Linked DNA regions of Paenarthrobacter nicotinovorans. The protein of the gene in region 1 binds, or shares a complex with, the protein of each later gene. Links are inferred from orthologs where the notes say so. Each region holds a gene or a part of one and is shown on either strand. Other genes may lie near its edges.

The links.
Region 2: the proteins of uvrB (region 1) and pcrA are in contact, whole or in part, in a crystal structure (PDB 7EGT), measured with the Thermus thermophilus proteins. The link is inferred for Paenarthrobacter nicotinovorans from one-to-one orthologs. Residues at the interface, in WP_096411307.1 of Thermus thermophilus: Glu23, Leu25, Arg26, Asp27, Gly28, Glu29, Arg30, Phe31, Arg55, Glu326, Asp327, Phe328, Glu379, Ser382, Gln383, His398, Gly400, Arg401; in WP_096412145.1 of Thermus thermophilus: His654, Arg656, Phe657, Gln666, Asp668, Glu669, Lys680, Arg681, Leu682, Ser683, Lys685, Tyr686, Ala687.

The regions. Positions count from the first base shown.
Region 1 is NZ_CP089293.1:2,089,955-2,097,783, forward strand. What follows is about bases 1,961-4,852. They hold uvrB (excinuclease ABC subunit UvrB), read left to right. Parts: upstream 1,961-2,302; coding sequence 2,303-4,402; downstream 4,403-4,852. Other genes in these bases: coaE (dephospho-CoA kinase), read left to right, coding at 1,961-2,273; JMY29_RS09775 (TerC family protein), read left to right, coding at 4,570-4,852. Outside these bases: rpsA (30S ribosomal protein S1), read left to right, coding at 1-225; JMY29_RS09760 (IMPACT family protein), read right to left, coding at 323-1,012; more of coaE, read left to right, coding at 1,035-1,960; more of JMY29_RS09775, read left to right, coding at 4,853-5,598; JMY29_RS09780 (MFS transporter), read left to right, coding at 5,626-6,954; JMY29_RS09785 (alpha/beta fold hydrolase), read right to left, coding at 6,970-7,829. UniProt on the Escherichia coli protein: The UvrABC repair system catalyzes the recognition and processing of DNA lesions. A damage recognition complex composed of 2 UvrA and 2 UvrB subunits scans DNA for abnormalities.
Region 2 is NZ_CP089293.1:994,769-1,002,851, forward strand. The notes cover bases 2,255-5,400. They hold pcrA (DNA helicase PcrA), read left to right. Parts: upstream 2,255-2,633; coding sequence 2,634-5,168; downstream 5,169-5,400. Other genes in these bases: JMY29_RS04810 (response regulator transcription factor), read left to right, coding at 2,255-2,557; JMY29_RS04820 (hypothetical protein), read left to right, coding at 5,192-5,400. Also shown: JMY29_RS04800 (hypothetical protein), read right to left, coding at 1-589; JMY29_RS04805 (sensor histidine kinase), read right to left, coding at 586-1,815; more of JMY29_RS04810, read left to right, coding at 1,904-2,254; more of JMY29_RS04820, read left to right, coding at 5,401-5,881; sucC (ADP-forming succinate--CoA ligase subunit beta), read left to right, coding at 6,146-7,315; sucD (succinate--CoA ligase subunit alpha), read left to right, coding at 7,328-8,083. UniProt on the Escherichia coli protein: A helicase with DNA-dependent ATPase activity. Unwinds DNA duplexes with 3'-5' polarity. Translocates on single-stranded DNA with 3'-5' polarity. Initiates unwinding more efficiently from a nicked substrate than double-stranded DNA.

The DNA.
Region 1 (7,829 bases):
GCCGCTTGGGAGCAGCAGTACGCTGACGCCCAGACCCGTTGGGAAGCCCACAAGAAGCAGGTTGCCCAGCACGCTGCCGACGACGCTGCTGCTGCAACGTCCGGTGAGAGCGATTCCGGCACCACCAGCTACTCCTCGGAGCCGGCTGCTGCTGAGTCCAACGCTGGCACCCTGGCGTCCGACGAAGCACTCGCCGCACTGCGCGAGAAGCTGACCGGCAACTAATTCCGCCGCCCTCACGGGATGTGCTGAATAGCCAAAGAAGGACCCCTGCCTCCGGGCAGGGGTCCTTCTGTTTTGCGGTCAATCTGTTGGCGCATTCTTAGGCCGGAACGTCAATCCATTCGGTACCCTCGGGACGGAGGAGTGAGCTGCCTGCGGTCAGTGCCGCCACCCGGGCGTGGGCATCGCCAATCTCAGTGGCTGAGTCCTCCAGCGCTATGCGCAGGACCGCATGCCGTTCTTCATACGCGGTTTCAGCCATGACATATCCGGCATTCCGGAGTTCGTTCTCCAAACGCCCGGCTTCGGCATGGGCGACCTCTACGGCGCAGAGCCGCAGACGCCGTCGCTGAACCAGGGGAGCCAGGTCCAGGGCCGTCGAGACCGATTCCGAATAGGCACGGACCAGCCCGCCCGCCCCCAGCAGAATTCCGCCGAAATAGCGTACGACGACGGCAGCGACGTCGCTGAGGTCGGTCACCCCGGGCGCCGACTCACGTTTGATAAGGGCTTCGAGCATCGGTATGCCCGCGGTACCGGAGGGTTCGCCGTCGTCGTTCGATCGCTGGATCATCCGGTCCGGTCCGATGACGAACGCCGAGCAGTGGTGGCGGGCGTCGTGGAACTCGCGCCGTAGCCCGGCCACCAACGCGCGGGCGGAATCCTCATCCGGCACCCTGCGGAGCACGGTGATGAAACGCGACCGCCGGATTTCCAGTTCGTGGCGGAAGTCGGGCCCTGCCCGGAGCGTCGTGTACCGGGTCGCACGGCTTTCTTCCTCAATTTCCACCGCTTCAGTCTAGTGTTGAGGGGTGCTGAAAATCGGACTGACGGGCGGCATCGCCTCAGGCAAATCGGTGGTGGCATCCAGGCTCCGGGAGCTGGGGGCACTGCTCATAGACGCGGATGTTATCGCCCGGCAAGTAGTGGAACCCGGGACACCGGGGCTGGAACAGGTTGTTGAAGCCTTCGGTCCTGGCATCCTGGATCACGACGGCGGGCTCGACCGACCGAAGCTGGGTTCCATCGTGTTCCGGGAACCGGCTCAGCGCGAAATCCTGAACGCCATCGTCCACCCGCTCGTCCGCAAGTCCGCGGCCGCCATCATGAACGGCGCCGGTGCGGGTGACATCGTGGTGCAGGACATCCCGCTGCTGGTGGAAACCGGACAGGGCAGCACCTTCCACCTGGTGCTGGTAGTGGATGCGCCTGATGAGCTGCGTGTCCAACGGATGGTGGAGCTTCGAGGCATGACGCCGGAGGACGCGCGTTCCCGCATGGCCGCGCAGGCCTCCAGGGCGGAGCGCCAAGCTGCAGCCGACGTCATCCTGGACAATTCCGGCAGTCGGGAGGATCTACTTGCCGCGGTTGATGCACTGTGGGAGCGGCGTCTGGTGCCTTTTGCGGAAAACATCAAGAGTGGTGTCCGCGCGCCCCGGACAGATGGCCCCGTCCTTGTTGCCCCGAATGGGGAATGGGCACGGCAGGCCGAACGGCTGGCAGCCCGCGTCGCCCTGGCCGCTCCGGATGCGATTCTGGCCGTTGACCATATCGGCTCAACCTCTGTGCCGGGCCTGGCCGCGAAGGATGTCATCGACCTTCAACTGACAGTGCGCGATCTCGAGACGGCCGACCGGATCTCGCCCCTGCTTGGCGCAGCCGGATTCCCAGCAGTGCAGCACGTTCGCGGGGACACCCCGAAGCCCTCCCACCCTTCTCCGGAATCCTGGCAAAAGCGCTTCCATGCCAACGCCGATCCCGGCAGGGCTGTGAACCTTCACGTTCGGAAGGCTGGATCGCCCGGCTGGTATTACGCCCTGTTGTTCCGGGACTGGCTGCGCGCCGACCCTGCAGCCCGCGCTGAGTATGAGGCCCACAAACGCGGCCTGGCCGGGGCCCATGCGGGGGACAAGGACAGTGCAGCCTATGCCGAAGCCAAAGAGCCGTGGTTCACTGACGTGGCGTGGCCGCAGATGGAGGAGTGGGCCAAACGCACCGGCTGGGCACCGCCGTCGTATTCATCTTCCGCTGAGCGCAAACGCGGACAGTAGCTGTCCGGGGTCGGGGGTAGATTTGATGTATGAGCCTTGCCCAGGAAATCAACCGTGTCGTCGCACCCTTTGAAGTTGTCAGTGACTATAAGCCCGCAGGCGACCAGCCAACCGCCATCGCAGAGTTGACCGAACGCATCAACAACGGTGAGAAGGACGTAGTCCTCCTTGGTGCCACGGGTACGGGCAAGAGCGCCACCACGGCATGGCTCATCGAGCAGGTCCAGCGGCCTACCTTGGTGATGGTGCAGAACAAGACCCTGGCGGCGCAGCTGGCCAACGAGTTCCGGGAGCTCCTGCCGAACAACGCGGTTGAGTACTTCGTTTCGTATTACGACTACTACCAGCCGGAAGCGTATGTGGCCCAGACGGACACCTTCATCGAGAAGGACTCGTCCATCAACGAGGAAGTCGAACGGCTGCGCCACTCTGCCACCAACGCATTGCTGACCCGCCGCGATGTCATCGTGGTGGCAACCGTTTCCTGCATCTACGGCTTGGGCACGCCCGAAGAGTACATCGCCGGGATGGTGACGCTCCGGAAGGGAGCGGAAATGAACCGCGACCATCTCCTGCGGAAGTTTGTCTCCATGCAGTACGCCCGCAACGACATGGACTTTCACCGGGGAACCTTCCGGGTCCGTGGCGATACCGTGGAAATCATTCCCATGTACGAGGAACTCGCCATCAGGATTGAGTTCTTCGGCGATGAGATCGAGAACATCCAGACGCTCCATCCGCTGACTGGCGAGGTCATCCGGGAGGAGGAAGAGATGTACGTCTTCCCGGCCTCGCACTACGTGGCCGGTCCCGAACGGATGGCGCGGGCCATCAAGCGGATTGAAGACGAACTGGCGGACCGCCTGAAGGTCCTCGAAGCCCAGAACAAGCTGGTGGAAGCCCAGCGACTCCGCATGCGGACCACCTATGACCTTGAAATGATGCAGCAGATGGGGTTCTGCAACGGCATCGAGAACTACTCGGTGCACATTGACGGCCGCGAGCCCGGCACGGCACCTCACTGCCTCCTGGACTACTTCCCGGATGACTTCCTGCTGGTGGTCGATGAATCGCACGTGACCATTCCGCAGATCGGCGCCATGTACGAAGGCGACATGTCCCGGAAGCGAAACCTCGTGGACTTCGGCTTCCGGTTGCCCTCTGCCATGGATAACCGGCCCCTGAAATGGGACGAATTCCTTGAGCGCATCGGCCAGACGGTCTACCTCTCGGCCACTCCCGGAAAGTACGAGCTCGGGAAGGCCGATGGCTATGTGCAGCAGATTATCCGACCCACGGGCCTCATCGACCCCGAGGTGGTGGTCAAACCCACCAAGGGCCAGATCGACGACCTGCTGGGGGAGATCCGAATCCGCACGGAGAAGAACGAGCGCGTTCTTGTGACCACCTTGACCAAGCGGATGGCCGAGGACCTGACCGATTACCTTGTGGGACACGGCATCAAGGTGGAGTACCTGCACTCGGACGTCGACACCTTGAGGCGTGTGGAGCTGCTCCGGGAACTGCGCATGGGTGTCTTCGATGTCCTGGTGGGCATCAACCTGCTCCGGGAAGGCCTTGACCTTCCGGAGGTCTCCTTGGTGAGTATCCTCGACGCCGACAAGGAAGGCTTCCTGCGTTCCTCCACGTCGCTGATCCAGACCATCGGCCGTGCCGCCCGTAACGTGTCGGGCCAGGTCCACATGTACGCCGACCGGATCACGGACTCCATGGCGCACGCGATTGATGAGACCAACCGCCGCCGCGCCATCCAGGTCAAGTACAACACTGAGCACGGCATCGACCCGCAGCCCTTGCGCAAAAAAATCGCTGACATCACCGACCAGTTGGCCAAGGAAGACGCAGACACCCAGGAGCTGCTCAACAACAACCGGCTGGCCAAGGGCGGCAAACGCGGTAAGACGTCCGCGAAGGGTGCCGCAACTGTCCGGCAGGACGGCCTTGCAGCAGCGCCGGCGGAGGATTTGGTGGGCCTCATTGAACAGCTAACGGAACAAATGCATGGTGCCGCCGCCGAACTCCAGTTCGAGGTCGCGGCAAGGATCCGTGACGAAGTCAAGGAGTTGAAGCGCGAATTACGGCAGATGCAGTCCGCCGGTCACGCCTAGGGTAAGGTTTAAGCCACGTAGGGGAGTATCCCAAGCGCTAGGTTCGTCAGCACGCAAGGCATGGTTGCCTCGCCGGGCCTAGCGGGTCGCCATGTCAGAGCATCAAACGCTCCAAGGCGGCCGGAGAGACTTACACCGTTTTCCCGTACCCTGCGAAAGGCCCTTTAATGGAGCTCCCTGTCTGGTTCGAGGTCGGCTCGTTTGTCGTCCTCGGAATTATCCTCGCTGTCGACCTGCTGTTGGTCGTCAAGCGCCCCCACGAACCCTCGATGAAGGAAGCCGGCCTGTGGGTCGCTTTCTACGTGGCCTTGGCCATGGTGTTCGCCGGAGCCATGTTCTACTTCACGGGCCCCGAGTACGGAAGCCAGTTCATTGCGGGCTGGGTGACTGAATACAGCCTCAGCATCGACAACCTGTTCGTGTTCATCATCATCATGGCCCGGTTCGCTGTGCCCCGTAAGTACCAGCAGGAAGTGCTGATGGTGGGCATCATCATCGCCTTGGTGCTCCGAGGTATCTTCATCGCCCTGGGCGCCGTGGTGATCGAACAGTTCAGCTGGGTGTTCTACATCTTCGGCGCTTTCCTTCTGTGGACCGCCTGGAAGCAAGCCAAGGACTCCGGTGAGGATGAGGAAGAAGGGGCCGAGAACCCCTTGATTGCCCGCCTTCGCAGGGTGCTTCCCATGTCTGAGAAGTTCGACGGCGGCAAGTTGCGGACCACTGTCAACGGCAAGAAGGTCTTCACCCCCATGCTGATCGTCTTCGTGACCATCGGCCTGACCGACCTCTTGTTCGCCGTGGACTCCATCCCCGCGATCTTCGGCCTGACCCAAAGTGCCTTCATCGTTTTCACAGCCAACATTTTCGCGTTGATGGGCCTTCGTCAGCTCTACTTCCTGTTGGGCGGACTCATGACCCGCTTGGTCTATCTGAAGCACGCCTTGTCGGTAATTCTGGCGTTCATCGGCGTCAAGCTTGTCCTGCACGCCATGCATGTCAACGAACTTCCCTTCATCAACGGCGGCCACCACATCGAGTGGGCTCCGGAGATCCCTACGTACGTGTCGCTGGCGGTCATCGTCGGTACCATCGTCGTGGCCGTAGTGGCCAGCCTTCTCAGCCCCGCAGCACGCCAGGCCAAGATTGATGCCCGGCTTGAGGAAGACGCACGGAAGAGCTTGAGCGAAGCAGAGTAACTTCATCGAAAGTTGTAGTCTCATGGGGTGACTACCTCCCCAACTACGGCGCTGGACCCACAACGGGTTCAGCGCCGTAGTGTTTTCCTGCTCAGTGCGTCCCAGCTCCTCAGCGGAGTTGGCAATGGAGCGACGCTTTCCATTGGCTCCCTGCTGGCTGTTGATCTGTCCGGCTCCGAGGCATGGGCAGGTTCCATCACTACCGTGTTGACCCTGGCGGCCGCCATTGCCGCCCTTCCGCTGGCGCGGCTGGCCGAAGCACGTGGACGCCGGGTGGGTCTGGTCACCGGCTTGGTAGCTGCCATGATCGGGGCACTCCTGTTCATAGTCGCCGTGATGGCCAGGTCATTCCCCGTCCTGATACTGGGGGCAGCCTTCCTGGGCCTGGGCACTGCGGCAAACCTCCAGGCGCGGTTTGCTGCCGTAGACCTCGCCGAGCCCGAACATCGCGGCAGGTCCCTGTCCACAGTGGTCTGGGCCATCACCATCGGAGCGGTTGCCGGGCCGAACCTCATCCAGCCAGGTGCCTTGGTGGGACAGGCTCTTGGGTTGCCGCCCATTGCAGGCCCCTTTGTCTTTTCCGCGGCAGGGCTCTTGCTGGCGGCGCTGCTTCTGTTCCTGGGGCTCCGGCCGGATCCCTTGTTGCTTGCCCGGCGGCTGGCATCAAGCGCCCACGATTCGGGCGGTACCGGGAGCATCCCCGTCAGGGGCACTGTCAGGTCCGGCCTACGGGCCGTTCGTTCCTCCCCGCAGGCCCTTCTGGCACTGGCCGCTGTTATCGCCGCCCACGGGGTCATGGTGGCGGTCATGTCCATGACGCCTCTTCACCTCCAGCAGCTGGTGGACGGATCCCATGCCGGCCACCACGGGGGAACCACCGACAGTACGGATGCTCTGGTGATTATCGGGGTCACCATTTCGCTTCATATTGCCGGCATGTTCGCCTTGTCGCCGGTGTGGGGATGGCTGACGGACAAGGCCGGCCGGCCGCAGACCATTGCCATCGGGCACGGCCTGCTGCTGGTGGCCGTGTTCATCGCCGGCTTCGGGCAGCACGAACCCACGCTTGTCACTGCAGGATTGATCCTTCTGGGCCTGGGTTGGTCCGCAGCCACCATCGCTGGTTCGACGATGCTGGCTGAGAGCGTCAGCCAGGATGAGCGGGTCACCGTCCAAGGAGTCTCGGACACGTTGATGGGCGCTGCGGGGGCAATCGGGGGTGCCACCTCCGGCCTTCTCCTCGCGTGGATTGGCTACCAGGGCCTCAACGTGGCGTCCAGCTTAGTGGCTGCAGCAGTCCTTGCCCTGACTCTGGCCATGGCTCTTCGGCGCCGCCCGGGCGTGAGCAGCCGCTGAAGGTCAGCCAAGCGGTCAGCGTGCGCCACGGACCATGCCCAAAAGCCGTTTGAAGATGCCTTCACCATCTTCCGCGATACCGTCGTGGTGGAAATCGGACGTTACCCATGCTTGGAGCCCGCGAACGGCCGCAGCGGTTTCAAGTGACAAATCGTGGTCCACGTAGATGTCATCCTTGTACACTGCCGCAGCCACGGGAACCGGGTTCGCGGCCAAGGCGGCGGTGTCGTACAGCGACTTCCAGTCTTTGCGAGCGGCAAGGATTTCCGCTACGTCGCGCAGGGGTGCGAGGGAGGGGTCCTGTTCGAAATACCAGGGATAAACCATTTCCCCGGTGAGCAGCGGCTGTTCGGCGCCCGGCTCGAACTCCGGATAATCCTCCAGGACCCGCCACGCCGCCCAGTTGGTTGCCTCGCCCTGGCCATAGATTGATTCATGCAGCACAGCGTAAAGGGGGTTGGCAGCCCTGCTGACCAGGCTTCGTACTTGCTCGAGGAACACTTCTGAGAGTCGCTCCCCGTCCAAGGTGTCGATGAACGCATCCTCCAGCAGATAGTGGAGCGAATCCACGCGGGTGTTGCCTCCCAGGAACGATCCGACCATTTGGAACCGTTCCGGGGTCAACCGCTCACCGCTTGCCAGGAACTCGGGAGTCTTTTCCAAGTGCCGGACGATCCGGGTGACCCGTTCACGGTCTTCAGGGTACCAACCGAAGTATTCGGCGTTCCGTGCAGCAACGCGCTTGAAGGTCGCCTGGTAGACCCGGTCAGCGGGTCCTTCCAAGGGAGCCAGGCCTCCGGTGATCAGGACCTCGCGCAAACCCTCCGGCGCGAAGGACAGATAGGTCAAGGCACAGAACCCGCCGAAGGATTGGC
Region 2 (8,083 bases), 1.1 Mb from region 1 along the record:
CAGTCATGGCCTGGGCGGAATGCCGGGCGAGCTGTTCCTCCATGCGGCTCCGGATTCCCACGACGAACAAAGCGCCCAAAAGCCCCGGGATAAGCGTGATGAAGAAAATCAGCAGGCCCTCGCCGGACCCGAATCTCGGAGTGGTGGCGTAGTAGAAGCTGCTCAGGACCGAGTTGGCGGCCGACAGGAGCATGAAACCCATCAGGTCCCACCGCATGCAGACAAGGAAGACCAAAGCCGACCCCAGCATGACGTTGAAGGCGAGGGCCAGATAGCCCGAGCCCAGCGTCACCACTTGGGCCGTCATCACGCCCGAAATAATGGACGTGGCCAGCCAGGCCAGGCGCACATAGGGAAGATGCCTGCGGGGCGTTGCCGGCCCAGACGCCAGGAAAGCCGCGCAGCAGCCAATGAGGTCGAGGGCCACGGCAGCAAACCTTGAGCGATCAAGGCTGCTCCCGTCGAAGGACACCATCTGCGTCATGGCCGAGAATATCCAGAGCGTCAGACTGATGCTCACCAGGATGCCCCGGGACAGGAAAAGGGGACCGGCAGTGGCCACGTGTACATCCGGAAGGAATCGGTTCATGCCGCCTCGACCTCAAGGACAACAGTGGTTCCACGCCCTGGTGTCGACAACAGCCTGGCGTTCCCGCCGACCTGTGCCATTCGCTCAATGATCGAATGCCTCACCCCGAAGCTCTCCGCCGGGAGGGACCCGGGGTCGAATCCGCGGCCCGCATCGCTGACGAGGACCGACACCACAGGACCTGTGCGCGAAATGAGCACATCCACGTGATCGCTCCCGGCATGCCGGGCCGCATTGACCATGCATTCCCCGGCAGCATCAGCAACCGCCCGCAAGGTATCCGGCGGCAGGGTTCCGCCCTCGCCGAAAACGTCCACGGTGAAGCCGTTCCGGCTGTGTTCGCGGGCCCGCTCTTTCAGCAACGACGCCACGTCAGCGGCAGTGGAAGACTCGACGACGGCCAGCCCGCCTCCGCTGCCAAGGGCCGCGCGCCGGCCGTCCAGCGTGGTGGCTTCCGCCAGGGTGCCGGGGCTCCGGTGACCTGATCCGACGCCGTCGTACTCCCCAGCGGCGAACATGCTGCGGAAGTCCTCCGGAGCCAACCCGGCGCCGCCCCGGGCCAAGAGGGTCAGCCCCCGCAGCACGGTGTCGTGAAGCAATCGGGCGTCATGGGCGGCAGCACTGGTCCGGTCACGGACGACCGCCTGGGCAGCAAGGGATTCCGCCTTCACGGCTTGGTCGCGCAGGAAAATATCCAGGGCCCTGGGCGCTGAGTGACGGATGGCGAGCATGATGAGCCAGAATCCCACAAGAATCGAGAAGGTGATGGGACCGAGGCGATGCAGGATTGATGTCGCGATGGTATGCCCAAATACCAGGACGGCCAGCAGCGCCGTATAGACCGCCGACTGCCAAGAAGCTCGCAAGGACAAGGCCACCGTGGAGCTGGCACCGATCAGCAGGCTGTGCGCCAGGAGCAGCGAGTCCGAATCCTGGCGGTAGCTGACTCCTGCCAGGAGTTCGGACAGGGCGATCAGGCCCACGACGATCATCAGCCGAAGGGGCCAGAAATCGGTCCGCAGCATCGTAGCGAAGCACATCACCAGCATCATCACGAGCACCCACGCCAAGGCCCGGTGCCACAGGGGTCCGCCCATGATCGGAAACAGGTATAGCCAGGAGGCCGCCACGAAAACGAAGCTCATTACCGTCCCGGATCTGGCCAGCAGGTCCGAGCGCTCCAACGCGGGCCGGCAGGTTGCCAGCCGCGTTATCCATGCCCCCATGAATGTCTCCCCCAAACCCGTCATCGGAATATGATGACCACTTAGCCAGCATCATATGCGGGGAGGACCGATTTAAGTGCGATACCCGGTGTCCCAACCCACGATCGAAGTGGACATCGTGGAGGACCACGCCGTCCTGCTCGAAGGGCTTTCCCAGTGGCTCCAGGACAACACCACGGGCATCCGTGTGGTTGGCCGGTTCGCCTCCTGGGCCGAAGCCGCAGCAAGCCTGGGTGCCCTGTCCGACGTCGTTATCCTGGACGTTCTCCTGGGTGACCAGGTCCCGCTGCGCGCCAAGATCCAGGCCATCCTTTCCTCCGGCCCGCAGGTTGTGGTGTGCAGTTCAGTCCTTGACCCTGCCGTAATGCGCCAGGCCATGGCGGCCGGCGCCATGGCCTACATCCCCAAGACAGCCTCCGCGAGTGTGGTGGAAACCGCGCTCCGGCGCGCAGCGCAAGGACTGCAACACATCACCCCTGAAGTGGCCGCAGCCATGGATGCCGGCCGGGGGGAACCGCAATTGTCCGCCAGGGAGCACCAAGTGGTCTCCGTCTACCTCGGAGGAGAGGCCGGGACCATGGCGGAGACAGCCCAGCTGCTGGGTATCTCCGTGGATGGTGTGAAGAAACACCTGGCGTCAGTGCGCCGGAAGTTCCAGGACGGTCCCGAGCCCCTGACGAGGCTGGGACTCCGGGAGCGGCTCACTGCCGGCGGATGGCTGCTGGAGGACCCGCGGCAGTAGATTCCGGTGGTTGGCCCCGGGGCCGTGGACGTACCGCCCTATAGTGTCGGGGGCACCGCCTAGACTGGTAGGCACCATGGATATGTTGTTTGACCCCTACGCAGACGGACCCTTCAAAGCAGGCACCAAAGCCGCAGTCAAGGCTGCCCCGGAGCTATCACGCCCAGGTGGTGGTGCGCCGGGTCCCCGTCTTCAGGAGGGCGGCGGCGGCCAGTCGGACGCTCCTGCCTCAGGGGGATGGGGCAACCCGGGCACGCCCGGGCTCCCCTCTGCCGATGCCCTGCTCCAAGGGCTGAACCCGCAGCAGGAAGAGGCAGTCAAGCACGCCGGAAGTCCGCTGCTCATCGTTGCAGGCGCAGGTTCGGGCAAAACGCGTGTGCTCAGTAACCGCATCGCCTACCTCATCGCCACCAAACGGGCACATCACGGCGAAATCCTTGCCATTACCTTCACCAACAAGGCAGCAGCCGAGATGCGGGAGCGCATTGAAGCGTTGGTGGGAGCGCGGGCCAAGGGCATGTGGATCTCCACCTTCCACTCCTCCTGTGTCCGTATCCTGCGGCGCGAGGCCGCCAACGTGGGCCTGAACTCGAACTTCTCCATCTACGACTCCGCCGACTCGCTGCGCCTCATCACCCTGGTGGCCAAGAACCTGGACCTCGATCCCAAGAAGTTCGCGCCCAAGGCCATCCAGCACAAGATCTCGGCCCTCAAGAACGAGCTCATCGACGCCGACTCCTACTCCTCCGCGGCGAATCACAATGACCCCTTCGAAACCGCCGTGGCTGATGTCTTCAAGGGCTACACGCAACGCCTGCGCCAGGCCAACGCCATGGATTTCGACGACCTCATCGCAGAGACCGTCTACATGTTCCGGGCTTTCCCTGCGCTCGCGGAGTCCTACCGGCGGCGCTTCCGGCACGTCCTGGTGGACGAGTACCAGGACACCAACCATGCACAGTACGCGCTGGTCAGGGAGATCGTGGGCCTGGGCACTGACACGGAGGTCCAACCCAGCGAACTGACCGTGGTGGGTGATTCGGACCAGTCCATCTACGCCTTCCGCGGTGCGGACATCCGCAACATTGTGGAGTTCGAAGCCGACTATCCGAACGCGCGCACCATCAAGCTGGAGCAGAACTACCGTTCCACGCAGAACATCCTCAGCGCAGCAAACTCCGTCATCTCCCGCAACCCCAACCGCCAGGAAAAGCGGCTGTGGACGGCCGAAGGCGATGGCGAGAAGATCATCGGTTACGTGGGCGAGAACGAGCACGACGAAGCCCAGTTCATTGCCAAGGAAATCGACCGCCTGCAGGACGAGGAAGGCCTGCGTCCCGGAGACGTTGCCATCTTCTACCGGACCAACGCACAGTCGCGCTCCATTGAAGACGTCCTGGTCCGCGTGGGCCTGCCGTACAAGGTTGTTGGCGGCACCCGCTTCTACGAGCGCAAGGAAATCAAGGACGCCCTGGCGTACCTGCGCGTCCTGGTGAACCCGGACGACGACGTCAACCTACGCCGCGTGCTCAACGAACCCAAACGAGGGATCGGCGACCGTGCCGAGGGTGCCGTCGCCGCCCTTGCCGAGCGCGAGCGGACATCCTTCATGGCTGCGGCACGTCGGGCGGACCAGGCGCCGGGCATGGCCACGCGTTCGGTCAACGCTGTCCTCGGCTTCGTGAAGCTCCTGGACGACCTCGCGGAAGTCGCCTCCGGATCCGGCGCGGCTGCAGCCCTCGAGGCAGTCCTGGAACAGACCGGCTACCTCGCCGGACTGCGCGCCAGTTCCGACCCGCAGGACGAATCGCGGGTAGAGAACCTTGCCGAACTTGTAGCCGTCGTCCGTGAGTACGAAAGGGACAACCCGGAGGGTTCACTGGGCGAGTTCCTGGAACAGGTGTCCCTGGTGGCTGATGCCGACCAGATTCCGGACGCTCCCGGCGCGGACATCGATGCTGCGGTGGCAGAAGCCAAGCGCATGGGAGTTGTCACGCTGATGACTCTGCACACAGCAAAGGGCCTTGAGTTCCCTGTGGTCTTCCTGACCGGCATGGAGCACGGGATTTTCCCGCACCAGCGCTCGGCCACGGACCCGAAGGAACTGGCAGAAGAGCGCCGGCTGGCCTACGTGGGGCTCACCCGGGCACGCCAGCGGCTCTACGTCACGCGCTCGGAGGTCCGCAGCATGTGGGGCCAAAGCCAGTACAACCCGGCCAGCCAGTTCCTCGAAGAGATTCCGTCCGAACTCGTGGAGTGGAAGCGCGAAGTCATGAGCCGGCAGGCGGGCGGATGGGGGAGTGCTCCCATCGGTTCCAACCGTTACGGTGGTTCGTTCTGGGGTGCGGGTACCTCCCGCGGTGTGGCCGCGAGCCCAACCGCAGGGTTCGACGCCGACGTTCCTGCCGCCGTCGCACGCAACAGGGTGCAGCCACAGAAGGAAGTCATTTCCGTAGTGGTGGGGGACAAGGTCAACCACACGAGTTTCGGCAACGGCGTGGTGCTCGGCGTCGAAGGTGCGGGCGACAAGACGGTCGCGAAGGTGAAGTTCGACGTCGGCGAGAAGCGCCTGTTGTTGCGTTATGCGCCGCTGACCAAGCTTGATGCATGAGGCCGCACGGCATAATTGGTGCCATGCGTCGCACAGTGTGGGGGATTCTGGCCGCCTTGCTCCTGGTGTTGGTGTCGGGTTGCTCCTTCGCCACCAAGGACCCGGACTACGTTCCGCCTGCCCCTTTGCCGCCGCTGGAGCAACTGCAGCAGGTACCTGTCTCTGAGCAGACCACTCTGGCTGCGGGCGAGGACGTCACAGCTTTCGTCACCGGGGACCGGAACATCGTGTGCGCCATGACGTCCTCAAGGGGCGGCCACCTCAACCTCCCGTACGAGGCCAACAGCTACTCGGACGCAGCCAACAACAAATTCGCGGTAGTGCCGGTGGTGCACTGCGAACTTGCCGCGTACGCCAAGGCTGAGCTTGACGACATGGCGGACGATTGCGCAGGCACCGGGCTGGGCTACCTTGGCGGAACAGCGCTCCTCACTCCGGACAAGGCCGTCTACGGCTCGTGTCGTTCCGGCGTAACACAAATGGAGTCGGAGTTCGGACCCAAGGGCAGCCGCAACGGTCCCATCTCCAAGCTTCGCGAGCTGGCCGACGGCCAGAACATCGAACGCAACGGCCTGCGGTGTTCTGCCTACAACGGGGGAGTAGCCTGCGGAAACGTCTCCGGGGGCGTGGCGTTCTTCGTCAGCCGTGAGGGTTACCAGTTGGTTTCCGACGGCGGCAAGACGGTCCGCGGGAGCCTGAAGGAAGGCTTCTGATGGGCTTTGCACGGATCCGGAAGAACCCAAAATCCGCGTGATTATGCGGTTTTTCTACATACGATAGAAGTGTAAGGTTACTCACTTAACGGGTACTGTGTAGCTGGCGGGACTCCTCAAAGGGCTAAAGTTCCGAGAGGACCTTACGCAATGTGACCGGCTTCAATCCTGGTTGTTACCGCGTACTCTCCGCAGCTGGCTATCGCGGTCATCGCGGTTCCCGGCTGAACAGAAAACTACTTCGACGTAGAAGGACACTAAACCGTGGACCTGTTTGAATATCAGGCGCGCGATATGTTCGAAGCGCACGGTGTACCCGTGCTCGCCGGCATCGTGGCGCACACTCCTGAAGAAGCGAAGGCAGCTGCCGAGAAGATCGGCGGCGTAACAGTCGTCAAGGCACAGGTTAAGGTTGGTGGCCGCGGCAAGGCCGGCGGCGTCAAGGTTGCCAAGTCTGCCGACGAGGCACTTGAGCACGCCACCAATATCCTGGGCATGGACATCAAGGGCCACACCGTCAACAAGGTGATGATCGCCCAGGGTGCTGACATCGCCGAGGAATTCTACTTCTCGGTCCTCCTGGACCGTGCCAACCGCAATTACCTGGCCATGTGCTCGGTTGAAGGCGGCATGGAAATCGAGCAGCTTGCTGTCGAGCGTCCCGAGGCCCTGGCCAAGATCGCCATCGACCCGGCTGTGGGCATCGACCAGGCCAAGGCTGACGAGATCGTCGCAGCTGCAGGCTTCGCTGAAGAACTGCGCGGCAAGGTCGCCGACGTCATTCTGAAGCTCTGGGATGTCTTCAAGAAGGAAGACGCAACCCTGGTTGAGGTCAACCCGCTGGTCCGCACCGGAGCAGGCGACATCGTTGCCCTCGACGGCAAGGTCTCCCTGGACGAGAACGCCGACTTCCGCCACGTGCACCACGCAACGCTGGAAGACAAGGACGCAGCTGACCCCCTCGAGGCCAAGGCCAAGGCGCAGGACCTCAACTACGTCAAGCTGGACGGCGAAGTAGGCATCATCGGCAACGGCGCCGGTCTTGTGATGTCCACCCTCGACGTCGTTGCTTACGCCGGCGAGAACCGCGGCAACGTCAAGCCCGCCAACTTCCTGGACATCGGTGGTGGAGCTTCCGCCGAGGTCATGGCCAACGGCCTGGACGTTATCCTGGGCGACTCCCAGGTCAAGAGCGTGTTCGTGAACGTCTTCGGTGGCATCACCGCGTGTGACGCTGTTGCCAAGGGCATCGTGGGTGCACTGGCCGAGCTCGGTTCTTCCGCGAACAAGCCGCTGGTTGTTCGCCTCGACGGCAACAACGTTGAGGAAGGCCGCCGCATCCTGACCGAGGCCAACCACCCGCTGGTAACCCTGGCCGCCACCATGGACGAGGGCGCCGACAAGGCCGCCGAGCTCGCCAACGCAGCTAAGTAAAGGGACGCGACAATGTCTATCTACCTCAACAAGGACTCCAAGGTCATCGTTCAGGGCATCACCGGCGGCGAGGGCACCAAGCACACCGCCCTGATGCTCAAGGCCGGCACCAACATTGTTGGTGGCGTCAATGCCCGCAAGGCCGGCACCACGGTCCTGCACGGCGACAAGGAAATCACTGTCTTCGGCACCGTCAAGGAAGCCATGGCTGAAACCGGCGCTGACGTCTCCATCGTCTTCGTTCCGCCGGCATTCACCAAGGACGCCGTGGTTGAAGCCATCGAAGCCGGCATCGGCCTCGTGGTTGTCATCACCGAAGGTGTTCCGGTTCAGGACTCCGCAGAGTTCTGGGCACTGGCCCAGTCCAAGGTGGACGCCGACGGCAAGCAGGTCACGCGCATCATCGGACCGAACTGCCCCGGCATCATCACCCCGGGCGAGGCCCTGGTTGGCATCACCCCTGCGAACATCACGGGCAAGGGCCCCATCGGCCTCGTGTCCAAGTCCGGTACCTTGACCTACCAGATGATGTACGAACTCCGTGACCTCGGCTTCTCCACTGCGATCGGCATCGGTGGCGACCCCATCATCGGCACCACGCACATCGACGCCCTGGCCGCGTTCGAAGCTGACCCCGAGACCAAGGCAATCGTCATGATCGGCGAAATCGGTGGCGACGCTGAAGAGCGCGCAGCCGACTTCATCAAGGCCAACGTCACCAAGCCTGTTGTTGGCTACGTGGCTGGCTTCACCGCTCCCGAAGGCAAG